Regions from separate parts of the Rhizobium sp. BK591 genome, predicted to be linked through region 1. Evidence: predicted binding sites of a transcription regulator. Region 1 holds the regulator's gene; the other holds the start of a gene.
The links. The regulator LexA, encoded in region 1, represses DNA repair genes until DNA is damaged. The targets are predictions, from matches to a motif close to TGTTCNNNNTGTGTTCNG.
Positions count from the first base shown of each region.

Region 2: the regulator LexA is predicted to act here: its motif matches at 4,992-5,009, upstream of FHX10_RS14655 (DUF5680 domain-containing protein).

Region 1 covers NZ_JACIAZ010000003.1:792,514-800,271, forward strand. The annotation lists gene gltA (citrate synthase) at 1-1,171, opposite strand, end outside; gene FHX10_RS17240 (ComEC/Rec2 family competence protein) at 1,462-3,891, shown strand; gene lexA (transcriptional repressor LexA) at 3,872-4,591, opposite strand; gene FHX10_RS17250 (VOC family protein) at 4,789-5,685, shown strand; gene kdsA (3-deoxy-8-phosphooctulonate synthase) at 5,682-6,527, shown strand; gene eno (phosphopyruvate hydratase) at 6,750-7,758, shown strand, end outside.
Region 2 covers NZ_JACIAZ010000003.1:324,072-331,829, forward strand. The annotation lists gene FHX10_RS14630 (DUF1467 family protein) at 65-340, shown strand; gene FHX10_RS14635 (hypothetical protein) at 780-932, opposite strand; gene proS (proline--tRNA ligase) at 931-2,253, shown strand; gene FHX10_RS14645 (lipoprotein-releasing ABC transporter permease subunit) at 2,269-3,573, shown strand; gene FHX10_RS14650 (ABC transporter ATP-binding protein) at 3,588-4,271, shown strand; gene FHX10_RS14655 (DUF5680 domain-containing protein) at 4,280-4,744, opposite strand; gene dnaE (DNA polymerase III subunit alpha) at 5,246-7,758, shown strand, end outside.

The DNA of each region.
Region 1 (7,758 bases):
CGGTGCGGGCGAGCGCGAAGAGCACGGTGAACATGGTCGTGGGGAAGCCGAGCGCCTTCAGCGTGATGCCGGAATAGAAGTCGATATTCGGATAGAGCTTCTTCTCGATGAAATATTCGTCGGTGAGCGCGATGCGCTCCAGCTCCATCGCCACTTCGAGCAACGGATCGTCCTTGATGCCGAGTTCGCCCAGCACTTCATGCGTCGTCTTCTGCATGATCTTGGCGCGCGGATCATAGTTCTTGTAGACGCGGTGGCCGAAGCCCATCAGGCGGAACGGGTCGTTCTTGTCCTTGGCGCGGGCGATATATTCCGGGATGTGGTCGACTGTGCCGATTTCGTTCAGCATGTTCAGCGCTGCTTCGTTGGCGCCGCCATGTGCAGGCCCCCAGAGGCAGGCGATGCCGGCCGCGATGCAGGCGAACGGGTTGGCGCCCGACGAACCGGCGAGACGGACGGTCGAGGTCGAGGCGTTCTGCTCGTGATCGGCATGCAGGATGAAGATGCGGTCCATGGCGCGGGCAAGCACCGGATTGACCACATATTCCTCGCAAGGCACGGCAAAGCACATGCGCAGGAAGTTCGACGCATAGTCGAGGTCGTTCTTCGGATAAACGAAGGGCTGGCCGATATGGTATTTGTAGGCCATGGCGGCGAGCGTCGGCATCTTGGCGATCATGCGCAGGCTGGCGACCATGCGCTGGTGCGGATCGGTGATGTCCGTGGAGTCGTGATAGAAGGCCGACAGCGCGCCGACGCAGCCGCACATGACGGCCATCGGATGTGCATCGCGGCGGAAGCCGGTGAAGAAGCGGCTCATCTGCTCATGCACCATGGTGTGGTGCGTGACGCGATAATCGAAATCCTTCTTCTGCGCGGTGGTCGGCAGTTCGCCGTAGAGAAGCAGGTAGCAGACTTCCAGGAAGTCGCCATGCTCGGCGAGCTGCTCGATCGGATAGCCGCGATGCAGCAGAACACCTTCGTCGCCGTCGATGTAGGTGATTTTCGATTCACAGGATGCGGTCGAGGTAAAACCCGGATCGTACGTGAAGGAAGCCGTGTTCTTGTAGAGGGCACCGATATCGATGACGCTCGGGCCGATCGTGCCGCTTTTGACGGCAAGGTCGACAGATTTGTCACCGATTTTTATTGTAGCGCTTTGATCCGTCATGCTGATCCTCCGAAATGGCGGTGGCGCCTTAAAAGCGCCATAGGGGTTAAGCGTCCTCACCGATAGCTATATGATCGCGAAGCTAATGCCAAGTTACCGTGACGGCATTTTGTGCATTGCGGTATCACCTTTTAGGCACTGCAGCGATGAGCCGCGTGCATATCGGAAGCTGATGATTCGACTGGTCTTTTGGCACTCGCGATTTTCCCTCATATTTCAATCGATTATTCTTGCCGGATTTGATGGGAGGTTGCATTCTGGCCGCCTTGGCGGGTGAGCTTGGGCGGCGGATGCAGGAATTGACGACAGTCGAATTGCGGCCGGAAGCAGGCGCCGGCCTTGCCGATACCTCCGGTTTTTCTCCCCCTGCCGTGGTGTCGCGGCCGGCAAGGACGCAGTCGGCGACACCGCTGCGCCATCGCCTGCCGGCTTTGGCCTCGCAATCGCTGCGTGCCGGCAGGCGCATGCTGGGCGAGGAGGCGGATCATGGCCGCCTGCTGCTATTCTCGCCGGTCTTTCTCGGCGCCGGATCAGCCTTCTGGTTTCTTGGAGCATCGGATTTTCCGGTCATTGCACCGCTGCTCTGCCTGTTGGTGCTGACGACCGCGGTTCTGATCGCCAGCCGTATGCGGGCGGCATTGCGGACCGTCCTGCTGGCGCTTGCACTTGTGGCCGGTGGCATGGTCTCGGCGGAGTTCGAAAGCTGGCGGGCTTCGACCGTGATCCTCGACTCCGCCGTGACGACGACGGTGACCGGCCGTGTCGAACGGCGCGAAGGCGATGGTCGCGGCCGGTGGCGCTACATTCTGGCCGTCACCGGCACCGAGGCGCCGCAGGTGAAGCGGCCGCCGGAACGGATAACCGCGATCGCCCGCGGCGCCGACGCGCCTTTCGAGATCGGTGACATCATCACCGGCAGGGCTCGGCTGACACCGCCGTCAGGCCCAGCACTTCCAGAGCTCAACGACTTCTCTTTCGGGGCCTATTTCGATGGCATCGGCGCCAATGGTTTCTTCTACGGCGCGCCGACGAAAGTCGATTTGCAGGCGGGCCCGCAGGCTGCCAGATCGACGGCGGAAGCCCTGCTCGAATGGCTTTACCGGCTGCGCAGCGGCATCGGCGACCGCATCCGATCGATTCTGCCCGGCGACACCGGCGCTTTTGCCGCTGCTCTGGTGACGGACGAACGGCGCGCCATCTCGAATGCGACCACGGAGGCGCTGCGCCAGTCCGGTCTGGCGCATATCATCGCCATCTCCGGCCTCAACATGGCGCTGTCGGCCGGCATCTTCTTCGTCGGCTTCCGGATGCTGCTCAGCCTCTTTCCCGGCGTCGCCCAGGCCTATCCGACGAAGAAGATCGCCGCCGCCGGCGCGCTCATCGCCGTCACGGCCTATTTCCTGATCTCCGGCTTCGCGGTCTCGGCCGAGCGCGCGTTCATCATGATGGCCATCATGCTGATTGCCGTCTTCTTCGACCGGCCGTCGATCAGCCTGCGCAATGTCGCTCTCTCCGCGCTCGTCATCCTCGCCATTTCGCCGTCCGAGGTCCTGGGTCCGAGCTTCCAGATGTCCTTTGCCGCAACCTTGGCGCTCGTGTCGGGCTATCAGCTGTGGAAGGATCGGCGCGTCCGCGAGAATGCCTTCCTGAAGCTGCCGATCGTCAGGCCTTTCGTCGCGGTTGCGGGGTTCTTCGGCGGTGTCTTCCTGACCTCGCTGATCGGCGGTTTCTCCACCGCACTGTTTTCGATCGAGCATTTTCATCGCCTGACCGCCTACGGCCTGCCGGCAAACCTCGCGACGATGCCGATCATCTCCTTCATCATCATGCCGGCCGGGTTGCTGGCGATGCTGCTCATGCCTTTCGGTCTGGACGTTTTGCCTTGGAAGATTGTCGGATTCGGCCTCGATCTGGTGATCGCCGTCGCCAAGACCGTGTCCGGCTGGGGTGGCGACATCGGCATCGGCCGCTTGCCCGCCTGGTATTTCGCGGTCGCCGTGGCAGGCTTCCTGCTGCTGACGCTGCTCCGCACTCGGCTGCGCCATATGGGCACGTCGATCATGTCAGCCGCAACGCTCATCCTGCTGCTTCTGCCGGTTCCCCGGCCGCCGGATCTGGTGATTTCGGAAGATGGCAGTCTCGTCGCGGTCGTCGAGGCGGCGGCAATGGCCTCCAACCGTGAAAACCCGCCGGATTTCATCTTCGACCAATGGCAGCGCGCGCTGGTCCTGCCGGCGCATGACCCGCCGAAGATGCTGGATGGTCCTGCTGTCCCGCCAGCGGGAGAGGACCGCCGCGTCAAGCTCTCCCGCGATCAGCAGAACGAAGCGAGGGCGGCGATGCGGGCGGCTGCAGCCGGCGGTGACGCAAACCGCTTTTCCTGCGTCAAGAAGGCCTGGTGCATATCAAGGCTTGGCAACGGTCATGTGGTCGCCGTCATCGACAATGCCGCCTATCTCGCTCCGGCCTGCGATGCGGCCGATATCGTGGTAACGTCGGTCCGCCTGCGTTTCAACAGCTGCCGCTCAGGCGCGACGCTCTTCACCGGCGAGACGTTGCGCCGGACCGGTTCCGTCGAGCTGCGCTTCGCGGAGGCCGGCATGGAGGTCACAACCGCATTCGATGATCTGTGGCGGCCATGGATCCGCCATCGCGCCTATGACTGGCGCAGCAACAGCTTTGTCGAAACCGGCCAGGGTGTTAGTGATAGCGGCGAATAAGGCCGACGAGTTTGCCCTGCACCTTGACGCGGTCTGGCCCGAAGATCCGGGTCTCGTAAGCCGGGTTGGCCGCTTCCAGCGCGATCGAGGCGCCCTTGCGGCGGAAGCGTTTGAGTGTCGCTTCTTCGTCGTCGACGAGAGCAACGACGATGTCGCCAGGGCTTGCGGTGCTGCCATTGCGGATGATCACGGTGTCGCCGTCGAAAATGCCGGCGTCGATCATCGAATCACCCTTGACCTCCAGCGCGTAGTGTTCACCGGAGCCGAGCATATCGGCCGGAACGACGATGTCGTGGGTGTTGTTCTGGATTGCCGAGATCGGAACGCCGGCGGCGATGCGGCCCATGACCGGCACGGAGACTGAGTTGCCATTGTCGGCGACGGGTTTTGCAGGAGCGGGAGTGGCGACCGACCGGGGCTTGCCCAGGCTGCCCTCAATGACGCTCGGCGAAAAGCCGCGCCGGGGCTGGATGCTGGGGCTATAGGCCTCCGGAAGCTTGATGACCTCGAGTGCGCGGGCCCGGTTCGGTAGGCGGCGAATGAAGCCACGCTCCTCGAGCGCCGTAATCAGCCGGTGAATCCCGGACTTCGAAGCGAGATCCAGGGCGTCCTTCATTTCGTCGAAAGACGGCGGAACGCCGGATTCCTTCATGCGCTCATGAATGAAGAGGAGAAGCTCCTGTTGTTTGCGCGTGAGCATCGACGTTGTGACCTCGTGATTGAAACAAATCCAGAACAGACACTATATGTTCCATATGTGTTCCGCAAGTAGCTAAATTTCCGTAAAACTTGGCGCCAACTCGTTGAGATTTTTATTTTCATTTGCCGGATTGGCCGACAAGTCTTGCCTTGGGCGGCACTGTCGCACATCTCTGCCGTGTCAGGAGAGGGGATATCATGAACGAGCATTCCGCCAAACCACGCCCGCTGGATCATGTCGTGCTGCCGGTCGTCAATATCGATCTGGCGCGCGAGAGGCTCGGCAAGCTGGGCTTTACCGTTGCCGCCGATGCGCGTCATCCCTTCGGAACGGAGAATGCCTGCGTCTTTTTTGCCGATAAGACCTATCTGGAGCCGCTCGGGATTGCGAGCGTTAGGGAAAGTGAAGCATCGGCGCGGCAAGGCAATGTCTTCACCGCCCGCAACCGCGCCTTCCGATTCCGCTGCGGCGAGGAAGGGCTTTCGGCGGTGGCCTTCGGCAGCGAGGATGCCGATATCGATCATCGGAATTTCGTCGGCGACGGAGCGAGCGCCGGCGAGATGCTGGCGTTCAGCCGGCCGATGACGATGCCGGATGGTTCTGAGAGCATTGCCGGCTTCAGGCTGGCCTTTGCCGGCGACCTGCGCGCGCCCGATCTCTTTCTCTTCACCGTCGAGCGCGTCAATCCGCTGCCGGCCGACCGCAGCGCGCTGGAGGCGCATGCCAATGGCGTCACCGGCATTGCCGAGGTGGTGCTTTGCGCGCCCGATGCGGCTGCCTTCGCCGCCTTCGTCAGTCTTGCCAGCGCGCAATCGGCAGTCGAGAAAACCGGTTTCGGCGTCACGATCGCGGCGTCGAATGTGAAAATCAGCCTGATGACGCCGGAGGGTTTGGAGGCCTATTTCGAGGTCGCTGTCCCATCCGCCGACCGCGGCCTGCGCGGCCGGGCGATTCTCTTCGCTGTCGCCGATCTTGCCGTGACAGAAGCGCATTTGGCTGCTAACGGGGTGACATATACGCGCAAGAACAATCGCATTCTGGTGAAGCCCGCGCCCGGGCAGGGCACGCTTTTCGCCTTCGAGGAAACACGATGAGCACAGATACGAATTCCCAAGTCAAGATCGGCGAGGGCCAGGGCCAGGTCACCTTTTCCAACACCGGCCGCCTGTCGCTGATTGCCGGCCCTTGCCAGATGGAGAGCCGCGACCACGCCTTCATGGTGGCCGGCACGCTGAAGGAGCTTTGCGGAAAGCTCGGCATCGGCCTCGTCTACAAGAGCTCCTTCGACAAGGCAAACCGCACTTCGCTTTCGGCCGAACGCGGCATCGGCATTGAAAAGGGCATGGAGATCTTTGCCGACCTCAAGAAGGAATTCGGCTTTCCCGTCCTGACCGACGTTCATACCGCCGAACAATGCGCCGAGGTGGCAAAGACCGTCGATGTCCTGCAGATCCCGGCCTTCCTTTGCCGCCAGACCGATCTTCTCATCGCCGCCGCCAATACCGGCCGCGTCGTCAATGTCAAGAAGGGCCAGTTCCTCGCTCCCTGGGATATGAAAAACGTCCTGAAGAAGCTTAACGCCAGCGGCAATCCGAACGTGCTGCTGTGCGAGCGCGGCGCCTCGTTTGGCTACAACACGCTGGTTTCCGACATGCGTTCGCTGCCGATCATGGCGTCGATGGGTGCTCCCGTTGTTTTCGACGCCACCCATTCCGTGGCGCAGCCGGGCGGGCAGGGCGATTCCTCGGGCGGCCAGCGGGAATTCGTTGAAACGCTGGCGCGCGCAGCGGTGGCGACCGGCATTGCCGGCGTCTTCCTCGAAACCCATCAGGACCCCGACAATGCGCCTTCCGACGGACCGAACATGGTCTATCTCAAGGACATGCCGCGGCTCCTCGAAAAGCTGCTTGCCTTCGATGCGGTCGCCAAGGCCTGATTACCCAGCTTGACGTTCAACAGTCTGACATGATCGCGCTATAAGCATGTCGCGCAAAACCAAAGAGCAAAGCGCGGACCATGCGAATGTTAGAGATCGCGACGCGCTTTCGTCCACATCGGAACGCTGGTTCGAAGGCTGGCAATTGCGGCATTGTAATTTGCTCGCCTTCGATTAAGACAGGTTTCGAACGACTTATCACCCACTGAGCAGGAAGAACCCATGACTGCAATCACCGATATCATCGCCCGCGAGATTCTCGATAGCCGTGGCAATCCCACCGTCGAAGTCGATGTCTATCTCGAAGACGGCAGCATGGGCCGCGCGGCTGTTCCCTCGGGCGCCTCGACGGGCGCGCATGAGGCGGTCGAACTGCGCGACGGCGGCAAGCGCTACCTCGGCAAGGGCGTCCAGAAGGCGGTCGATGCCGCCAACACCGAGATCTTCGATGCGATCGGCGGCATCGACGCCGAAAACCAGATCCAGATCGACAACATCATGATCGAGCTGGACGGCACGCCGAACAAGTCGCGCCTCGGCGCCAACGCCATCCTCGGCGTGTCGCTCGCCGTCGCCAAGGCTGCCGCCCAGGCCTCCGGCCTGCCGCTCTACCGTTATGTCGGCGGCGCTTCCGCCAGCCTGCTGCCGGTGCCGATGATGAACATCATCAACGGCGGCGCCCATGCCGACAACCCGATCGATTTCCAGGAATTCATGATCCTGCCGGTCGGCGCCGATACGATCGCCGAAGCCGTGCGCATGGGTTCGGAAGTCTTCCATACGCTCCGCAAGGAACTTGCCGCACAGGGCCACAACACCAATGTCGGCGACGAAGGCGGTTTCGCACCGGGCCTGAAGAGCGCTTCCGAAGCCCTCGACTTCATCGTCAAGTCGGTCGAAAAAGCCGGCTACAAGCCGGGTGAGGACATCTACCTCGGCCTCGATTGCGCCTCGACGGAATTCTTCAAGGACGGCAAATATGTTCTCGAAGGGGAAGGCCGCACGCTCGAATCGGGCGCCATGGCCGAATATCTGGCCGAACTCGCCGCCAAGTACCCGATCATCTCGATCGAGGACGGCATGGCTGAGGACGACTGGGATGGCTGGAAGACGCTGACCGACCTGACCGGCAAGAAGACCCAGCTCGTCGGCGACGATCTCTTCGTCACCAACTCTGCCCGCCTTCGCGATGGCATCCGCATGGGTGTCGCCAACTCGATCCTCGTCAAGG
Region 2 (7,758 bases), 470 kb from region 1:
TTGAGTTGGTCGCCATTCCGCCGTATAAGGACGCGATATCAGCGCGACATCAACGGGACCGATAATGCTCGAGATCTTTCTTCAGGGATTTGCCGTCTACTTCATCATCTGGTGGATGACGCTTTTCGCCGTTCTGCCGATCGGTCTGCGCACCCAGGCGGAAGACAATGATGTGGTGCTCGGCACCGTTCCGAGTGCGCCCGCCCGGTTTCGCGCCGCTTTCGTCTTTTCGCTGACGACGCTGATTTCGGCTGTGATCTACGGCCTCTGGTACGTTTGCGACACCTATTTCGGTTGGGGCTTCGACGCCCTGCCGCAACTCGGTCCCAGCTTCTATTGAAGTGTGGCTTTTGCTCAAACTTTGAGCATATGCAAATCTATTGAAAAGCGAATTTCGTCATACCGGCGTCATGCTGTTGCGGCACAGAGCTGACGTAACGGAATGAGGATCATCCCCTACGGAAGCTGCGAGTTTCGTGGATGAGGTGGGGAGCCGAAAAGCCAAAAAAAAACAAGGCTAGAAGCCTTGTTTTAAGTATCGCGTGATCTGTAACCGTTGCCGGGGCTGCGACGAGCGCGCCTAAGATCTGATCCTCCCAAGACTTGACCGCGAATTCGGCAAGAATTTATCCTTCCTGCCTGTTTTGTGAGCTAAAGCTAGCTCAAACATTGGGCTTTGTCATCAGCTTTTTTTGCATTTTTGCTACACTCTAGCAAAATTTTTCTGTTGACAAGATTTTCGTTCAAGTCCTTATAAATACGCGCTTTTTCTGGCCCGTTCATTTTGCGGGTGCGAACATGCGCTTCCGGGAGGTTGCCAACATCCGTTGCGGGTTTCCTTCCTGCCGCGAAGCGGCTATGAACGCTCCCACATCAACAATTGCCTTCGATTCCGCTTGCTGCGGGATCTCAACTGCTTCGGAATCCGCCATGCGTCTGTCTCGCTTTTTCATGCCCATCCTCAAGGAAAATCCCAAGGAGGCGGAAATCGTCTCCCACCGGCTGATGCTGCGCGCCGGCATGATCCGTCAGCAGTCGCAGGGCATCTATTCCTGGCTGCCGCTCGGCAAGCGCGTGCTCGACAAGGTCAACGCCATTATCCGCGACGAGCAGAACCGCGCGGGCGCCATCGAGCTGTCGATGCCGACGCTGCAATCGGCCGAACTCTGGCAGGAAAGCGGCCGCTATGACGCCTACGGCAAGGAGATGCTGCGCATCAAGGACCGCCAGGATCGGCCGATGCTTTACGGCCCCACCAACGAGGAGATGGTAACGGATATTTTCCGCTCTTCCGTCAAATCCTACAAGGACCTGCCGCTCAATCTCTATCACATCCAGCTGAAATTCCGCGACGAGATCCGTCCGCGCTTCGGCACCATGCGCTCGCGCGAATTCATGATGAAGGACGCCTATTCCTTCGATCTGACGCGCGAAGGGGCGGAGCATTCCTACAATAAGATGTTCGCCGCCTATCTCAGAACCTTCGATCGGTTGGGCCTGCGCGCCATTCCGATGCGCGCCGACACCGGCCCGATCGGCGGCAATCTCAGCCATGAGTTCATCATCCTCGCCGACACCGGCGAATCCGAAGTCTTCTGCCACAAGGATTTCGTCGGTTTCGATATTCCCGGCGAACACACCGATTTCGACAGCGTCGAGGGCCTGCAGGCGATCTTCGACAAGTGGACCTCGCTCTATGCGGCGACCTCGGAAATGCACGATGAGGCGGCTTTCAACGCCGTTCCCGAAGGCGACCGGCTTTCGGCGCGTGGTATCGAGGTCGGCCACATCTTCTATTTCGGCACCAAATATTCCGAGCCGATGGGCGCAAAAGTGCAGGGACCGGACGGCAAGGAACACTTCGTCCACATGGGTTCCTATGGTATCGGGCCGACACGCCTTGTTCCCGCCATCATCGAAGCATCGCATGACGACAACGGAATCATCTGGCCGGCATCGGTCGCGCCCTTCGATGTCGTGGTGATCAACATGAAGGCGGGCGATCAGGCCTGCGACGATACCTGCGAGCTGATCTATGCCGCGCTGAGCAAGGCCGGCAAGGATGTGCTCTACGACGATACCGACGATCGGGCCGGTACGAAATTCGCGACCGCCGACCTGATCGGCGTGCCCGTCCAGATCATCGCCGGCCCGCGCGCGGTCGCCAACGGCGAAGTTGAAGTGAAGGACCGCAAGACCGGCGCCCGCGAAACGATGACCATCGAAGCGGCGATCAACCGGTTCGTGGCTTAAGGAAACGGAGGCGAAATGGCAGAGGCAGCAGTGGACCGGAGTTCAAAATCCGGCTTGGGTCCGGCTGGCAAGCCATTTTCCACCTTCGAACGCCTCGTGGCGTGGCGTTATCTGCGCGCCCGCCGCAAGGAGGCCTTCATCTCGGTAATCGCCGGCTTCTCCTTCGTCGGCATCATGCTGGGCGTTGCGACGTTGATCATCGTCATGGCCGTTATGAACGGCTTCCGCACCGAGCTCGTTTCGCGCATTCTCGGCATTAACGGCCACATGATCGTCCAGCCGGTCGACGGCCCCTTCACCGATTATCCCGCTCTCAGCGGCAAGCTCGCCGCCGTACCCGGCGTCAAGATGGCGCTGCCCTTGGTGGAGGGCCAGGTGCTCGCTTCCGCCCAGGCCGGTGGCAGCACCGGCGCGCTGGTGCGCGGCGCCCGCGCCGACGACCTGACCAAGCTCAAGACGATCTCCGACAACATCAAATCCGGCGATATGGTCGGCTATGCCTCCGGCGACGGTGTGCTGATCGGCACCCGCATGGCCGACCAGCTCGGTCTGCGCGTCGGCGATCTCATTACGCTGACGTCGCCAGATGGTGACATCACGCCGATGGGCGTCAGCCCGCGCATCAAGTCCTACAAGATCTCAGGCCTCTTCGAGATCGGCATGTCGGAATATGACTCCTCGATCATCTTCATGCCGCTCGAGGAAGCGCAGCTCTATTTCAACGCCGAGGGGCTGGTGCAGTCGATCGAGCTCTTCGTCGACAATCCGGACGATATCGACGATCTCAGGCCCAAGGTGGAGGAGGCGGCCGGCCGCCAGATCGCCATTACCGACTGGCGCCAGCGCAACCAGACCTTCTTCTCCGCACTCCAGGTCGAGCGCAACGTCATGTTCATGATCTTGACGCTGATCGTGCTTGTCGCGGCGCTGAATATCATTTCCGGCCTCATCATGCTGGTGAAGGACAAGGGCAGCGATATCGCCATTCTGCGCACCATGGGCGCCACCGCCGGTGCGATCATGCGCATCTTCTTCATGACCGGGGCAGCGATCGGCATCGTCGGCACTATTGCCGGCGTTCTGCTCGGCGTTCTCGTCTGCGTCAACATCGAATCTGTCCGCCAGTTCTTCTCCTGGATATCAGGCACCGTACTCTTCAATCCGCAGGTCTATTTCCTCAGCCAGTTGCCGGCCGAAATGGATCTCAGCGAAACGATCTCGATCGTCGTCATGGCGCTGACGCTGTCCTTCATTGCGACCATTTTCCCCGCCTGGCGTGCCTCAAAGCTCGATCCGGTGCAGGCCCTGCGCTACGAATAAGGAATGCCGCCTTCATGAAACGCAACGTCGTTCTCAAGCTTACCGGCGTCGAGCGCCATTACGGGCAGGGCGATACGCTGCTCCCGATCCTGAAGGGCGCAGATTTTTCGATATCGAAAGGCGAAATCGTCGCTCTCGTCGCCCCTTCCGGCACCGGCAAATCGACGCTGCTGCATGTCGCCGGCCTCCTGGAGCATCCGGACGGCGGTGAAGTCAACATCAATGGCCATGCCTGTGACGGCCTGAGCGACGATAAACGTACCGCGATCCGCCGCAGCGAAATCGGGTTCGTCTACCAGTTCCACCACCTGCTGCCGGAATTCTCGGCGCTCGAAAACATCATGATGCCGCAGCTGATCGCCGGGCTTTCCTGGAAGGAAGCCGGAGAGCGGGCCGCCCAGCTTCTCGATTATATGCGCATCGGCCATCGTGGTTCGCACCGCCCGGGCGAGCTTTCCGGAGGCGAGCAGCAGCGCGTTGCGATCGCCCGCGCCGTCGCCAATGCGCCGACCCTGCTTCTTGCCGATGAGCCGACCGGCAATCTCGACCCGGAAACGGCAAGCTACGTCTTCGACGCGCTGGAAGCGCTGGTGCGCCAGTCCGGCCTTGCCGCCCTGATCGCCACCCACAATCACGAGCTTGCCCGCCGCATGGATCGGCGCGTCACGATCTCCGACGGCAAGATCGTTGATTTCTGAGGCTGTGCTCAGGGGATGACCAGCCCGCCGCGATAATCGAGCGCATAGGCCTTCTGGCCGTCGACCATGATGCATTCATGGCCGGTGAACCGCGCACAGCCGCCTTCGCTGCTATCGATATAGCGGCCGAACGGATGATCGAATTCCATGCCGTCCAGAAACCGGCCCTCTCGATACATCGCCGAAAGTGCAGCCTTGATCACCGCTCCGGCTGCTGTGCCGTCGATGAGCTCAGGCGCAATGACGCAGCCGAAATAATTCATCGCCCAGGCGGGCTCTCCGGCAAACCACACCACTTCCTGCCCGGCGAAATCGGTGCCGCCGAAATAGCTGTCGAGATAGCGCCAGTCACCGCGTTCGTAACCGATATCGTGGGAACCCGGCCGGCACGGCGCGCGCGGCACGCCGCCCCCGACATAGGTCGCAGCCTTCGCCTCCACGATGAATTCATTCAGCATCGCAATGTCGAGCATGTCGTTCTCCCTTCGGCCCGATGCTGGCAAATAGGTCGCGACATGTAAAGAACAAAAAGAGAACTTCTGGTGGAGTAAGCGCATCACTTTGAGGGGAAGGCGGCCGCCCGAACACGATGTCTGGTCTGTGGGGGCGGGGCAAGGGCATGGCGGCCCCAGATCACAACAAGTGCCAGTTCGTGCGATTCGCCGCGCGCATCCGGGATTTTCCACACGCAAGAAAGAAGGAAAAGATTCCTGTTGACAACGGAACATACATGGAACAAATTGAAAACATAACGAGTAAAGGAGAGCCCGATGACTGACATGATCCGTGATATCGCAGCATTTACCTCCATCGCAATGTTCGTTGCCAGCTTCTCGCTCATCGTGATGGCGATCTAAAGTTTTCAGGGGACCGCATGGCAATCATGCGGTCCGGAGGCGGGACTTCTTCTGGACATCATCGCCCTCTATGCCGACAATGCGTCCGATTCATTCGGGTGATTGGGAAGGCATGTCATGGCGGATACGGCAAAGGGTTCAACGGGTGAGGCGACCGGCGGCACGCCGGGTTTCATCCACCTGAGGGTCCATTCCGCCTATTCGCTTCTCGAGGGCGCTCTGCCGCTGAAGAAGATCCTCTACAAGGCGACCGGCGACAGCCAGCCGGCGATTGCGATCACCGACACCAACAATCTGTTCGTCGCCCTCGAATTCTCCCAGAAGGCGATGGACGAGGGCCTGCAGCCGATCATCGGCTGTCAGGTCTCGATCGACATGGGAGATGGGTTGGAAACGGAAAAGCGCGGCGGCCAGCAAGCCCTGGTCAAGCTGCCGTCGATCGTTCTTCTCGCCGCGACCGATGCCGGCTACGAACGGCTCGTCGATCTCGTCAGCCGGGCCTATCTCGGCGGCGAAAGCAACCAGGCCGTTCATATCAAAGCCTCCTGGTTGGAAGAGGCCGGCACGGAAGGGCTGATCGCATTGACCGGCGCCCCGACCGGCCCGGTCGACATGGCGATCAGGGAAGGACATCCCGCCCAGGCGGAGGCCCGACTGCTCTTGCTGAAGCGTCTCTTCGGCGACAGGCTCTATGTCGAGCTGCAGCGCCACGGCACCTACGACAAGCGGCACGAGCAGAAGATTGTCGGGCTTGCCTATGCCCACGACCTGCCGCTGGTTGCGACCAACGAGGCCTTCTTTCCGACGCGCGACGATTACGACGCCCATGATGCGCTGATGGCGGTCGCGCACAACGCCATCGTCTCCGACGACAGCCGCTTTCGCCTGACGCCCGATCACTATCTGAAGAGCCGGGCCGAGATGGCCAAGCTCTTCGCAGACCTGCCGGAAGCGCTGGAAAATACCATCGAGATCGCCAGGCGCTGCTCCTTCGTGCTGAAGACCAGAAAGCCGATCCTGCCGCGCTTCACCGGTGCGACCGACGATGCCGAGGAGGCCGAACGCGCCGAGGCGAGCGAGCTGCGCCGCCAGGCGGTCGAAGGGCTGGACATGCGGCTGGCCACGCTCGGCATGTCGCCGGGTTACGAGGAGAAGGATTATCGCGAGCGGCTGGATTTCGAGCTCAGCGTTATCGAACGCATGCGGTTTCCCGGCTACTTCCTGATCGTTGCCGACTTCATCAAATGGGCCAAGCAGCATGACATTCCCGTCGGTCCCGGCCGCGGCTCGGGCGCCGGTTCGCTGGTCGCCTATGCCTTGACGATCACCGACGTCGATCCCTTGCGTTTTTCGCTGCTCTTCGAGCGCTTCCTCAATCCCGAACGCGTCTCGATGCCGGACTTCGACATCGACTTCTGCCAGGACCGCCGCGAAGAGGTGATCCGCTACGTCCAGGCCAAGTATGGCCGCGAGCAGGTGGCGCAGATCATCACCTTCGGTTCGCTGCAGGCGCGCGCCGCCCTTCGCGACGTCGGCCGCGTGCTGGAAATGCCTTACGGCCAGGTCGACAAGATCTGCAAACTGGTGCCGAACAACCCGGCCAATCCGACCCCGCTGTCCAAAGCGATCGAAGAGGAGCCGAAGCTGCAGGAGGAGGCGGCTAAGGAACCGGTTGTCGCGCGCCTGCTCGATATCGCCCAGAAGATCGAGGGACTTTACCGCCACGCCTCGACCCATGCCGCCGGCATCGTCATCGGCGACCGCCCGCTTTCCAAGCTGGTGCCGATGTATCGCGATCCGCGCTCCGATATGCCGGTCACCCAGTTCAACATGAAATGGGTCGAGCAGGCCGGCCTGGTCAAGTTCGACTTCCTCGGTCTGAAGACGCTGACGGTGCTGAAGGTCGCTGTCGATTTCGTCGCCAAGCTCGGCATCAAGGTCGATCTCGCGGCCATTCCTCTCGACGACAAGAAGACCTACGAGATGCTGTCGCGCGGTGAAACGGTCGGCGTGTTCCAGGTGGAAAGTGCCGGCATGCGCAAGGCGCTGATCGGCATGAAGCCGGACTGCATCGAGGACATCATCGCGCTGGTGGCGCTCTATCGTCCGGGCCCGATGGAGAACATCCCGACCTACAATGCCCGCAAGCACGGTGACGAAGAGCTGGAATCGATCCATCCGATGATCGACCACCTGCTCAAGGAAACGCAAGGCGTCATCGTCTACCAGGAGCAGGTGATGCAGATCGCCCAGGTCCTGTCCGGTTATTCGCTGGGTGAAGCCGACCTTCTGCGCCGCGCCATGGGCAAGAAGATCAAGGCCGAGATGGACCAGCAGCGCGAGCGCTTCGTCGTCGGCGCCGTCAAGAACGGCGTGTCGAAGCCGCAGGCCGACAATATCTTCGAACTGTTGGCGAAGTTCGCCAATTACGGCTTCAACAAGTCGCATGCCGCCGCCTACGCCATCGTCTCCTACCAGACGGCCTACATGAAGGCGCATTATCCGGTCGAATTCCTCGCCGCCTCGATGACGCTCGACATGTCCAACACGGAAAAGGTCAATGACTTCCGCCAGGATGCCAAGCGCCTCGGCATCGAGGTGATCGCACCCTCGGTGCAGACCTCCTTCCG